Regions from separate parts of the Exiguobacterium sp. s35 genome, predicted to be linked through region 1. Evidence: riboswitches for the same ligand, from Rfam matches in the RefSeq annotation. Region 1 holds a riboswitch; each other region holds the start of a gene.
What was found. A riboswitch is a leader RNA that binds a small molecule or an ion and turns the genes downstream of it on or off. The one in region 1 is predicted to bind thiamine pyrophosphate.

Region 1 (3,276 bases):
TCGGTCAATTAACGCGATAACCTCATTCATTATTCAAATCCTTGAGAGTAATGTCAAGTTTTTTTCTTGTCATGGTACGATTTTCTAGTTGCATCGGGAAAAAAGCCGTGCTAATATAAACGAGTGTCTATTAGGACGAACCCACATAAAAAAGGAGGGGAAACGCATGGCACGTAAATGCTACGTAACAGGTAAATCACCTAAATCAGGTAACAACCGTTCGCACGCACTCAACAAGACAAAACGTACTTGGGGTGTAAACGTACAAAAAGTTCGTATTCTCGTTGACGGTAAACCGAAACGCGTTTGGGTTTCAGCTCGCGCACTTAAATCAGGTCTCGTTGAACGCGTATAATACTTATACACGAACGAATAAATCCCAGCGGCATTCGCCGATGGGATTTTTTTGTGCTCATTTTTTGACAATCATGACGAGAACGGTCCCTTGATGGACCGTCAACCGGGCAGAATCCGTAGACCATTCATTTGAGATCGTCAGCGCCTCTCCGCTCGTCACGTCATGATGGTCAAGTGGATATTTGACATCTTTAATGGAAATCGTAGCTGTCTTCCATGGCATGAAAGACAAATAGTGACCGTCCCGTTTCGGAATGGTATAGTCTCCTATTCTTACAAGATAGACCGTTTGCCCTTCATCATGAAGGTGCATCTCCGGATAGGACTCCAGTAAGCCTACGTTCGCAAACGTCATATCGATCCGTCCCCCGAGAGCCCCATACACATCGATTCGTGTTGCTCCCCGTTCTCTTGCTAACTCCAATGCAATTTCTAAGTCTGTCACATCTTTCTCCGAAGGATAGCGTAACGCTTGATCAGGTGGTGTCCCATCGAACGAATCAAAATCTCCCACCACGACGTCTGGTACAACTCCTTCATCTAACAGTCTTTGATATCCACCATCCACACCAATCACAAAATCGGCATCACGCGGTAAGTCCGGAATAGGTGCCGGACTCGCCGCGACGATTAGTACGTTCATTGACGGATATCCCGTGTCGCCACACGCGTGAAACGTGGTGCTGTCGTGAAGAGAAGTACTAACACGATGGCCGAGATGACAAAGGATGGGAGCATATACGTGGCGTTATATCCGAGCGAGTAGGCCACGACCGGACCTTCTGCGTATTCAGCGAAGAAGACGATACCCGAGATGACGTGCGCTGCGTATCGTAAAATCGACCCGAGCAATGCCCCGAGCACTAAATAGATGGCAAGCGTCTTTGTCGCACCTTGACTCGCAGCATGTTTCACTCGCCCTGCGAATACCCCGGCCATACCGACGAGGCCATATGCGACCGTATAGTCGAGCAAGAATTGTACAGGTGTGAAAATGTATGCTCCGAACAAGAGTTGAAGTGTCCCGACGAGCGCGCCTGTCGCAAGACCACCCTTCAGCCCGTGACGGAACGCCATGACAAAGATCGGGAGCATCGCTAAACTGATAGACCCACCTTGTGGTAAACGATATGGAATGAGCAAATCAAAAATAAGCCCGAGCGCCGCAAACAATGAAATTTCAATGAGCGCTTGTAATTTGAAACGTGATTTCATCCTTCTTCCTCCTTTATTTGTTTGAACGACAAAAAGCAGCATGACGTAAACGCCATGCTGCTTGAATTCGCAACGTGCATTTTCGCCACATCCCTACGTCCGTGTGAACGGAACAGGTTCAAAGGGTTAGCGTATGCCTCTCAGCCACATGATGTGACACCCCTTGCGACTCTATCTTGTTGTTCTACCGTCGATTATACACGAGATGCGCCACGAATGCTATCTATGGCTTCTTTATAATCCGATTGACTATAGATGGCTGATCCTGCCACAAGCACATCAGCTCCAGCATCGATGCAACGTTTTGCCGTTTCTGCGTTCACACCACCATCGATTTCAATCTCAAAATCAAGTTGATGGTCTTGACGAAGTTGGCTAAGCGCTGAAATTTTTGGCACGACCGATTCAATAAACGCCTGACCCCCGAATCCTGGGTTGACCGTCATGAGCAACACCATATCAACGTCCGTGAGTACGTGTTCAATCGTCGAAAGTGGTGTATGTGGGTTTAAGACGACCCCACATTTCGCACCTGCCGCTTTGATTTGCTGTAAGACACGATGCAAATGATTCGTCGCTTCCACGTGTACGGTTACGATGTCCGCACCGGCTTTCACGAAATCTTCAACGTAGCGTTCTGGTTGGTCAATCATCAAATGTACATCGAGTACCATGTCTGATTTTTTACGCAAGCTCGCGAGAACAGGTAGACCAATCGAGATGTTTGGTACGAATTGCCCGTCCATCACGTCAAAATGGATATAGTCAGCCCCTGCTTCTTGAACGGCTTTTACTTCAGCTTCCAAGTTGGCAAAATCGGCAGCTAAAATAGATGGTGCAATTTTAATCATCTGTCAATACCTCCGTTTTCGATCGTTTAACTCCTCCATAAAGGTAACATAATTTTCGTACCTTGTTGAAGCAATTTCGCCATTTTCAACCGCTTGTTTGATGGCACATCCTGGTTCATTAACGTGGACACATCCCCGGAACTTACAATCGTCATGGCGTTCCACGAATTCGGGGAAGCACCATCTGAGCTCATCTGTCTCAAGTTCCTGAGGAAACTCTAGACTTGAAAAACCAGGTGTATCGGCAACGAGACCATCCGCCAATTGGATTAACGTCACGTGACGTGTCGTATGTTTTCCTCGTCCGAGCGATTTCGAGATTGCACCTGTCGCCAACTCGAGTTCTGGCGCGACTGCATTGAGTAACGAACTTTTCCCGACACCGGTCTGACCGGCGAAGACGCTCGTTTTTCCCTTGAATAGACTGCGCACTTCATCAACACCGTGCCCATGCTCCGTCGACGTTTCGATCACGTCATACCCAATCGCCCGATAGCGAGCAATCGCCACTTGAATCGGTTCGACTTCACCTTCATCGAGCAAGTCCATCTTCGTCAATACGATGATTGGATGAATTTGCTTCGATTCAATGAGAATGAGAAAACGGTCAAGCAAATGATAGGAAAACGCTGGTTCCTTAACTGAAAAGAGGAGGAACGCTTGATCAATATTCGCAATCGGTGGCCGAACGAGATGGTTTTGGCGCTCTTCCACTTCAAGAATATAGCCGGTCCCATCTTCTTGATCTTGAATCACCACATCGTCGCCGACGACAGGTGAGATATTGCGTTTTCGAAAATTCCCCCTTGCCCGACAACGAATCTCTTGATTCGCCTCGGTCATCACATCATAA
Region 2 (3,276 bases), 1.6 Mb from region 1:
AGGCACATCGGCCTCAGTTGATCAGAAACGTATCACGCAGTTCAATGATGGTTCCTTCAGGTGCTTTTAGTTTACTTAAATGTCCATCGACGACGAAGTAGATGTTCCCACCGTGCTTCGGCAAGAACGTGACACCGAGTTGTTCGAGTCGTGCGACTTCCGCTTCGAGGTCATCCACATAGAGTGCAAAATGGACGGGACCGGCCGCGTGTTTCGAATAGTCTTGTAACGCTTCATCGGCTTTGGCGGTCTGGAGCTCGATATAAAAATCACCGAGCTTGAGCCAACTATTGAAGTCACGCGTATGGAAGTTTGGTGACTCTTGGACGAGTTCAAAACCGAGCGCTTCGTAAAATGACTTCGATGCGGCATAATCTGGTGTTTGGATACAAATATGGTGAATTTGTTTCATCAGGACTTTCCTTTCGTTTGGAGGTCGTTCACTCGGTTGCGGTGGAACGGGGAAGTCACATCTTCCGAGATGAGACTGATCGTATGTCCATCCGGGTCTCGTACGTCAAAGTAAGACATGCCTCCGAAATCGTGAAGCGGTGTCGCGATCAATCCTGCTTGTTCGAACGATTGATACGTGAACTGAATGTCCTCACAGATGACGTTGAAATAGACATGGGCTTGTCCGGATGCATCTTTAAATGTTGCGGGTTGCGGTGACGAGGTCTGGATCAATCCAAGTTGAGTCGAACCGTCTGGCAGACAAATCCCTATTCCTCCTTCCCAGCGCCCGATTTCTTGGGCATGAAAATAAGTGGTATACCAGTTCAGGGACTGTTCGACATCTGATACGGGAATGAAGATACTTCCGATTCGAAACATATGATAACCTCCCTTTCTCTTATTAGTGTAGCGAATGCATGATCTCGAAGATACGGGGGAAGAAACTTTTTATGGGAGCTTGCGTATGGAAGAGAGAGAAAATCAATGAGGTGAATGTATGAAAGTAAATGAAATCACGATTCAACCGATTGATGCAGTCAATCGAGAGGCGGTCATCGCCCTGACAGTGGACGAGAAACAATCCCGATTCATCGAGACAAATTCCGAGTCGCTTCAAGAGATGGCTGAGGATACGAAATACAATTGGCGGAGCTATGCATTCTATGAAGGCGAGCGACCGGTTGGCTTCATGATGGTCGGAGCAGAAAACCAGACAGAACGTTATGTATGGCTCGACCGTTTCATGATTGGTCAACATGAACAGGGGAAAGGCGTTGGAACGAAGTGCCTACGCATGGCGGTGGACTGGATTCAGACAAAATATGATGTCGATGATATCATCCTGAGCCTCCATCAAGAGAATGAAGCTGCGAAACGATTTTATGCGAAGAACGGCTTTGTCGACAGCGGCTTAATCGATGAATGGAACGACGAAGCGATTTGGGTCTATCACACAAAAACCCGACCGTCATGAGTCGGTCGGGTTCTCGGATCAACAATTTGTTATTTGAGGACACTTGGTCGCAACTGTTTGACGCGCGACAAAACGAGCCAACCGAGAAGCGCTCCCGTCAAACTAGAAGCAAGGAACGCCGGCACGAAGAAGAAGGCGCCGAACGTTGAACCCATTAACAGTTTCGCGTACGGAACGGCAATCAACGAGGCGATGACACCAGTTCCGATGATTTCTCCGAGAGCGGCAGCATAGAGACGGTTCGTGCGAACGAAGAAGATGCCGGCAAGACACGCCCCAATCATGCCGCCAGGGAATGCGAGCAGTGACCCGGTCCCGGTCATGACGCGAATGAGTCCTGTGACGAAAGCGACGAGAACGGCTCCGACCGGACCGACGGTGACTGCTGCAATCACGTTCACCATGTGTTGAATCGGATAAGCGCGAGCGACACCTGTGGGAATCGAGATGAACATCGAGCCGACGACGGCGATGGCAACGAGCATTGCCATCCAAGTGAGTTGTTGAATACGCATGAATAGTCTCCTTTCAAAATAAAAACGCCACGTTTCCAGACGGAAAAATGGCGTGGATATACAGAGACGTATCCCAAGCCACTTCCCTACGCTGGTATGAGCCAGATCAGGTTCGAAGGGTCCGGCAACATGCCGTCTCAGCCCGAAGGCTCCCCTAGTGGTCGTTTATTGGTTTGAGTATAGCATAAATTGGAAGGGGACGGAATTACCCCTCATACTTGGCTAACAGGTCCTCATAGTCCTTCTCGTTCCAAAAGAGCGGTGAGATGGATTCGGGACCTTTTAAAATTTCTCCATCCTGATCATATACGATTGCATACCCGCCTTCGACATCAAATACGAATAAGTCGGCAGTGACTTCGGTCACGCCGTTGCCGGCGACGATCACATCATCAATTGGTTCCCGTGCGAGCTCGACGCCCGCTTCATCGAGTTCAACGAGGAGGGCTGACGTGTAGGCATGCCGGTCATAGACCGATTGGAATTCATCGTGTGTGAGGACGACATCGGTAGGTGGGGCACTTGTGCCGAATTTCCGATTCTCAATTTCTTCGACGTATTGAAGGAAGGACTTCTCTTGCCAAAAGAGTGGCGCCACGGACTCCGACCCGTTGATTAACGTCCCGTCCTGACTGTCGAATACCGTAGCGTACGTCCCGTCATCGAGTTTGAACGGATAAATATCCGCATATGTGTGCTCGAGACCGTTCCCGGCAATGATGACGCGTTCGAACGTCTCACGGAACGGTTTGATGCCTTGTTGCTCGAGCGCAGCAAGGAGCGGTTGTGTTTGTTCATATTGGTCATAGACGTCTTTAAAGTCTTCACGTGTCCATTCGGTGATGGGTTCATCGGGTGATTCGATTGGGATCGGATTGTCTGCCACCGTATCCGTACAACCTGTGAGTAAAAGTGCACTTAATCCGAACATCGCCCATCGTCTCATGATTTCATCCCCTTAACTGACATTTTCCACCATTTTATCATTCATGATGAAAAAGCAGAACCTGTGCACATTCTCACTCGGGGTGAGGACGTGTCGCGTAGTGATCGAGTGTGCTCTTGAAGTGGAGCGTATCTTCTTCAGAAATCGTCACGCCTGAGGAGGTACCGTAGCGAACCGCATGATAAATGGACGGGTTCATCGGTAAATCGATGCGTTGGAACCACTCTTGCAATGTCTCATGAGTACGCAATCGCTTGGCTGGTACGAGAGATTCGTTGAATGTGATCAGTGCATCGCGAATCGGGACGTTCGTTAACGCTGTGAGCGTCGAAACGGACGAAGCATTCTCGTGTTGTAGAGATTCGATAAGCGGGTCTGCGTTTGAA
Region 3 (3,276 bases), 1.6 Mb from region 1:
AAGCGCTTTTGCCACCGCTTCAATTCGCTCCGCATCTACCAACATTCCCGTCTTACATGCCGTAATGTTAAAATCGTCAGTTACCGCATCGATTTGCCCAATGATCATTTCCGTGGAAATCGCTTCAATCCCATGAACACCAAGTGTGTTTTGAGCCGTGATCGCAGTCAGCACACTCGTCCCGAACGCACCGAGCTCTTGAAACGTTTTTAAATCAGCTTGAATCCCGGCGCCTCCCCCTGAGTCAGATCCGGCAATCGTCAATACTTGCGGTCTCATGATGTCGACACCTCGATTCGATTCGTCGGGATCGTATGTTGCGTCAATTGATGAAGGGCATTTAAGAAGTGAATCGGAAAATCTCCTGGTCCTTCTGCCCGTTCACTCGCCAACTCCCCGCAATAGGCATATCCCGACACGGCTGTCACCGTCGCCTTTAGGGCGTTCTTCTCGACCGCTAGACATGCTCCGACGACCGCACTGAGTAGACAGCCTGTACCGGTCGTCTCAGTCATTCGTTTTGTTCCGCCGTGGACTTCTATGACGACACTTCCATCACTGACCAGATCTTCTTTTCCGGTCACCGCCACGACACATCCATAGCGTTTCGCCGCTCCGAGCGCCAATTGGCGTGGTTCACACGCCCCGTCACCCGCATCGACACCACGTGCTGCCCAATCGACGCCGACCAATGTGGCAATTTCTCCTGCATTCCCACGAATAACCGACACGCGGACGTGACGAAGGATACGCTCGACGACATCTCGACGAAATGACGTTGCCCCGACACCGACCGGGTCGAGCACGACCGGACATCCCGCTTCATTTGCAGCTTGCCCTGCACGAATCATCGTCGCTTCGGTCATCGTACCGAGTGTCCCGATGTTGAGTACGAGCGCATCGCTCACAAACGTCATCTCTGCCACTTCCTCAATCGCGTCTGCCATCACCGGGGAGGCGCCAATGGCGAGCAGTCCATTCGCCGAAAAATTGGCGACGACCGTGTTTGTGATGTTGTGAATTAACGGCGCCTGCTTTCGAATCTCACTCCAAATCTCATGTCTCATTGGTTGACCTCCTGTGACAACGTCCATGATTCGAGCGTCCATGCCATTTCCCAGAAGGCGACTTCGTAGTAACAACTCTTCAAGAAAAGTTTTGTGTAACGCACGCGTTCTTCTTCCGTTGCTTGTCCAGCCAATTCATCCAACCGATCAATCTGCTCTTCCACAAGCTCACGGAACCATTCCGAACCGTACGTCGCAATCCAAGCTGAATAAATCGGATGGTCTGGTCGTTTGTCTTTTAGTCGTTCACCGATTTCGTAATACACCCAATAACACGGAAGGATTGACGCCAATACATCACCGAGTGTCGGTCCTGCTTGTTGCATATGAAGGGCATACGCATAAGCGGTCGGTGCCGGCTCGAATGTCGCTAGTTCCACGTCTGTCACGTTAAGCATCGTAAAGAACTCACGATGAAGGGAGAGTTCCGCCTCAATCGTGTGCAACGCATGCGTCAAAAAGCGGCTCGATAGTTCCATCGTTGGTGCGAACGTCGCTCCTTTAGCCTGTACTTTTGAAAACTGATTCAAATAGTAAGAGTCTTGCATGACGTAATGTCTGAACTTCTTCTCGTCGAGCGTCCCTTCCCCGAGTGAACGGACGAACGGATGATGGAAGCTTGCTTCAAACAATCCGTCTGCTTCCTGACGTAAGTGATCTGTAAATTTCATAGTAACTCCCCCTTATAACAGATAAAAAGACGCCGCCTCCCATAACGGAAGCGGCGTCTCGAACAGTCATATCTAGGTGAAGCCATATGATTCGTCTCGCCCACTTCCCTACGCTAGCTTGAACTAGATCAGGTTCGAAGGGTCTGGACCATGTCCATCTCAGCCGCGTGGCGCGACTCCCCTAGTGGCAAACATTATGAAATTCAGTCGTCTTCGACCACATTCTATCAATCTTTTTACCAATTGAAAACCTTTTCCTGTTTGGGCGGTCAACAATTTAAGCTGTTTCTAGCGTCCTGTGATCAGTAAGAACATATTAAATGCGACGAGACCAAGAGGCAACATCGCCACCAAAATAATCGGCCATTTCTTTAAACGAATACCGACAAAAAGGACAAGACTTCCGACTAAAAGGGCAATAAATGTCGTATATGGGTTCATGAAAAAACGCTCCTTTCTCTATAAGGAGCGTTTCCCGGCTCTCGGCCTCATTAATCGTTCGAATGTCGAAGTGTTGCACATGCGGCACGGACACGTCTCGCTTCTTCTTCTCGGAACACGAAATCGCCTTGTTCGGCGACGCGTTGCGCGCAAAAGAAGAAGAGCGATTGCAGGCGGTCATGCGTATCTTCAATCGCACTCAGCTCAGCGGAAGCATATGTTGCCGTAAGCATCTCCCACAACTCTTCCGGCAAGTGGTCGCGCATCCCATCACCTGACTTCCCGAGATTCACGGAGAACTCCGTCGCATAACCGATATTCCATTCCATCATCTGACGGAGCATATTCCGCATGATATCGAGGTGATCGAGCGCATATAGCACCTGATGCCGTTTGATGCCTTTAACGACATAGAGCGACACCCACCAAAACTCATTCCAGCAAGCCGCATACTCGTCAGCAGATGGACGTGTTACGCGATATGTGGTGTCCGAAGGCGTAACGTCCGGATGATGATCTCGGTCGAATACGATTTGACTGAGCGAGTCCGTTTCGAGCATGGCTTCTACTTGATCCACACTCCGAATCGTCAAATCGATCCGATGTCCGTCCACATATTGCACCAAGAATGTCACATGTCGTTTCGGGTCAGTCGTTTCAGGCATCTGCATAATCAAAATATCCCCAAACGTGTCCATCCATGAGGAATCGACCACAACCGCTTGGACATCTTCCACATAAAAAGCAAGGTCGACATCCTGATATGCGTCTGGCTGGATATTCGGATTGACGAGTGAGCCGTTCAACACGACCGTCCGGATGTGTTCACGTTCTTTTGCGAACGCAATCAACTGCTCGATGATTTGTTCTGGTTTCATTCTACAATCGCCCCCAATGAGCGCGCGACTTGAATTGCCTGCATCGCGTCTAGTTTTGTTTGTTGCAATGTTACGTTCGAAAAATCAACCCCGTCGACGAGCGCGCCTCTAAAGTCGGCACCACGACACACCGCGTGTTGAAGCGTCGCCCGAGTCAAGTCCGTCTGTTGCCAGACTGTCTCGGTCAAGTCAGATCCATACAGATCGGCCTCGACCAAT

Region 2: linked by a shared signal. The riboswitch ahead of thiW (energy coupling factor transporter S component ThiW) and the one ahead of thiT (energy-coupled thiamine transporter ThiT) in region 1 are both predicted to bind thiamine pyrophosphate.
Region 3: linked by a shared signal. The riboswitch ahead of tenA (thiaminase II) and the one ahead of thiT (energy-coupled thiamine transporter ThiT) in region 1 are both predicted to bind thiamine pyrophosphate.

Annotation. Positions count from the first base shown of each region.
Region 1 covers NZ_JACSKI010000001.1:438,823-442,098, reverse strand. Annotated here, with positions in the region: gene rpmB (50S ribosomal protein L28) at 167-355, shown strand; gene KNO75_RS02250 (thiamine diphosphokinase) at 413-1,000, opposite strand; gene thiT (energy-coupled thiamine transporter ThiT) at 997-1,572, opposite strand; TPP riboswitch at 1,646-1,746, opposite strand; gene rpe (ribulose-phosphate 3-epimerase) at 1,767-2,423, opposite strand; gene rsgA (ribosome small subunit-dependent GTPase A) at 2,427-3,276, opposite strand, start outside.
Region 2 covers NZ_JACSKI010000001.1:2,031,473-2,034,748, reverse strand. Annotated here, with positions in the region: gene KNO75_RS10380 (VOC family protein) at 14-412, opposite strand; gene KNO75_RS10375 (VOC family protein) at 412-834, opposite strand; gene KNO75_RS10370 (GNAT family N-acetyltransferase) at 953-1,429, shown strand; gene thiW (energy coupling factor transporter S component ThiW) at 1,459-1,944, opposite strand; TPP riboswitch at 2,011-2,110, opposite strand; gene KNO75_RS10360 (hypothetical protein) at 2,150-2,890, opposite strand; gene KNO75_RS10355 (hypothetical protein) at 2,964-3,276, opposite strand, start outside.
Region 3 covers NZ_JACSKI010000001.1:2,000,060-2,003,335, forward strand. Annotated here, with positions in the region: gene thiD (bifunctional hydroxymethylpyrimidine kinase/phosphomethylpyrimidine kinase) at 1-279, opposite strand, end outside; gene thiM (hydroxyethylthiazole kinase) at 276-1,067, opposite strand; gene tenA (thiaminase II) at 1,064-1,738, opposite strand; TPP riboswitch at 1,827-1,931, opposite strand; gene KNO75_RS10145 (hypothetical protein) at 2,027-2,179, opposite strand; gene KNO75_RS10150 (aminoglycoside 6-adenylyltransferase) at 2,230-3,057, opposite strand; gene KNO75_RS10155 (pentapeptide repeat-containing protein) at 3,054-3,276, opposite strand, start outside.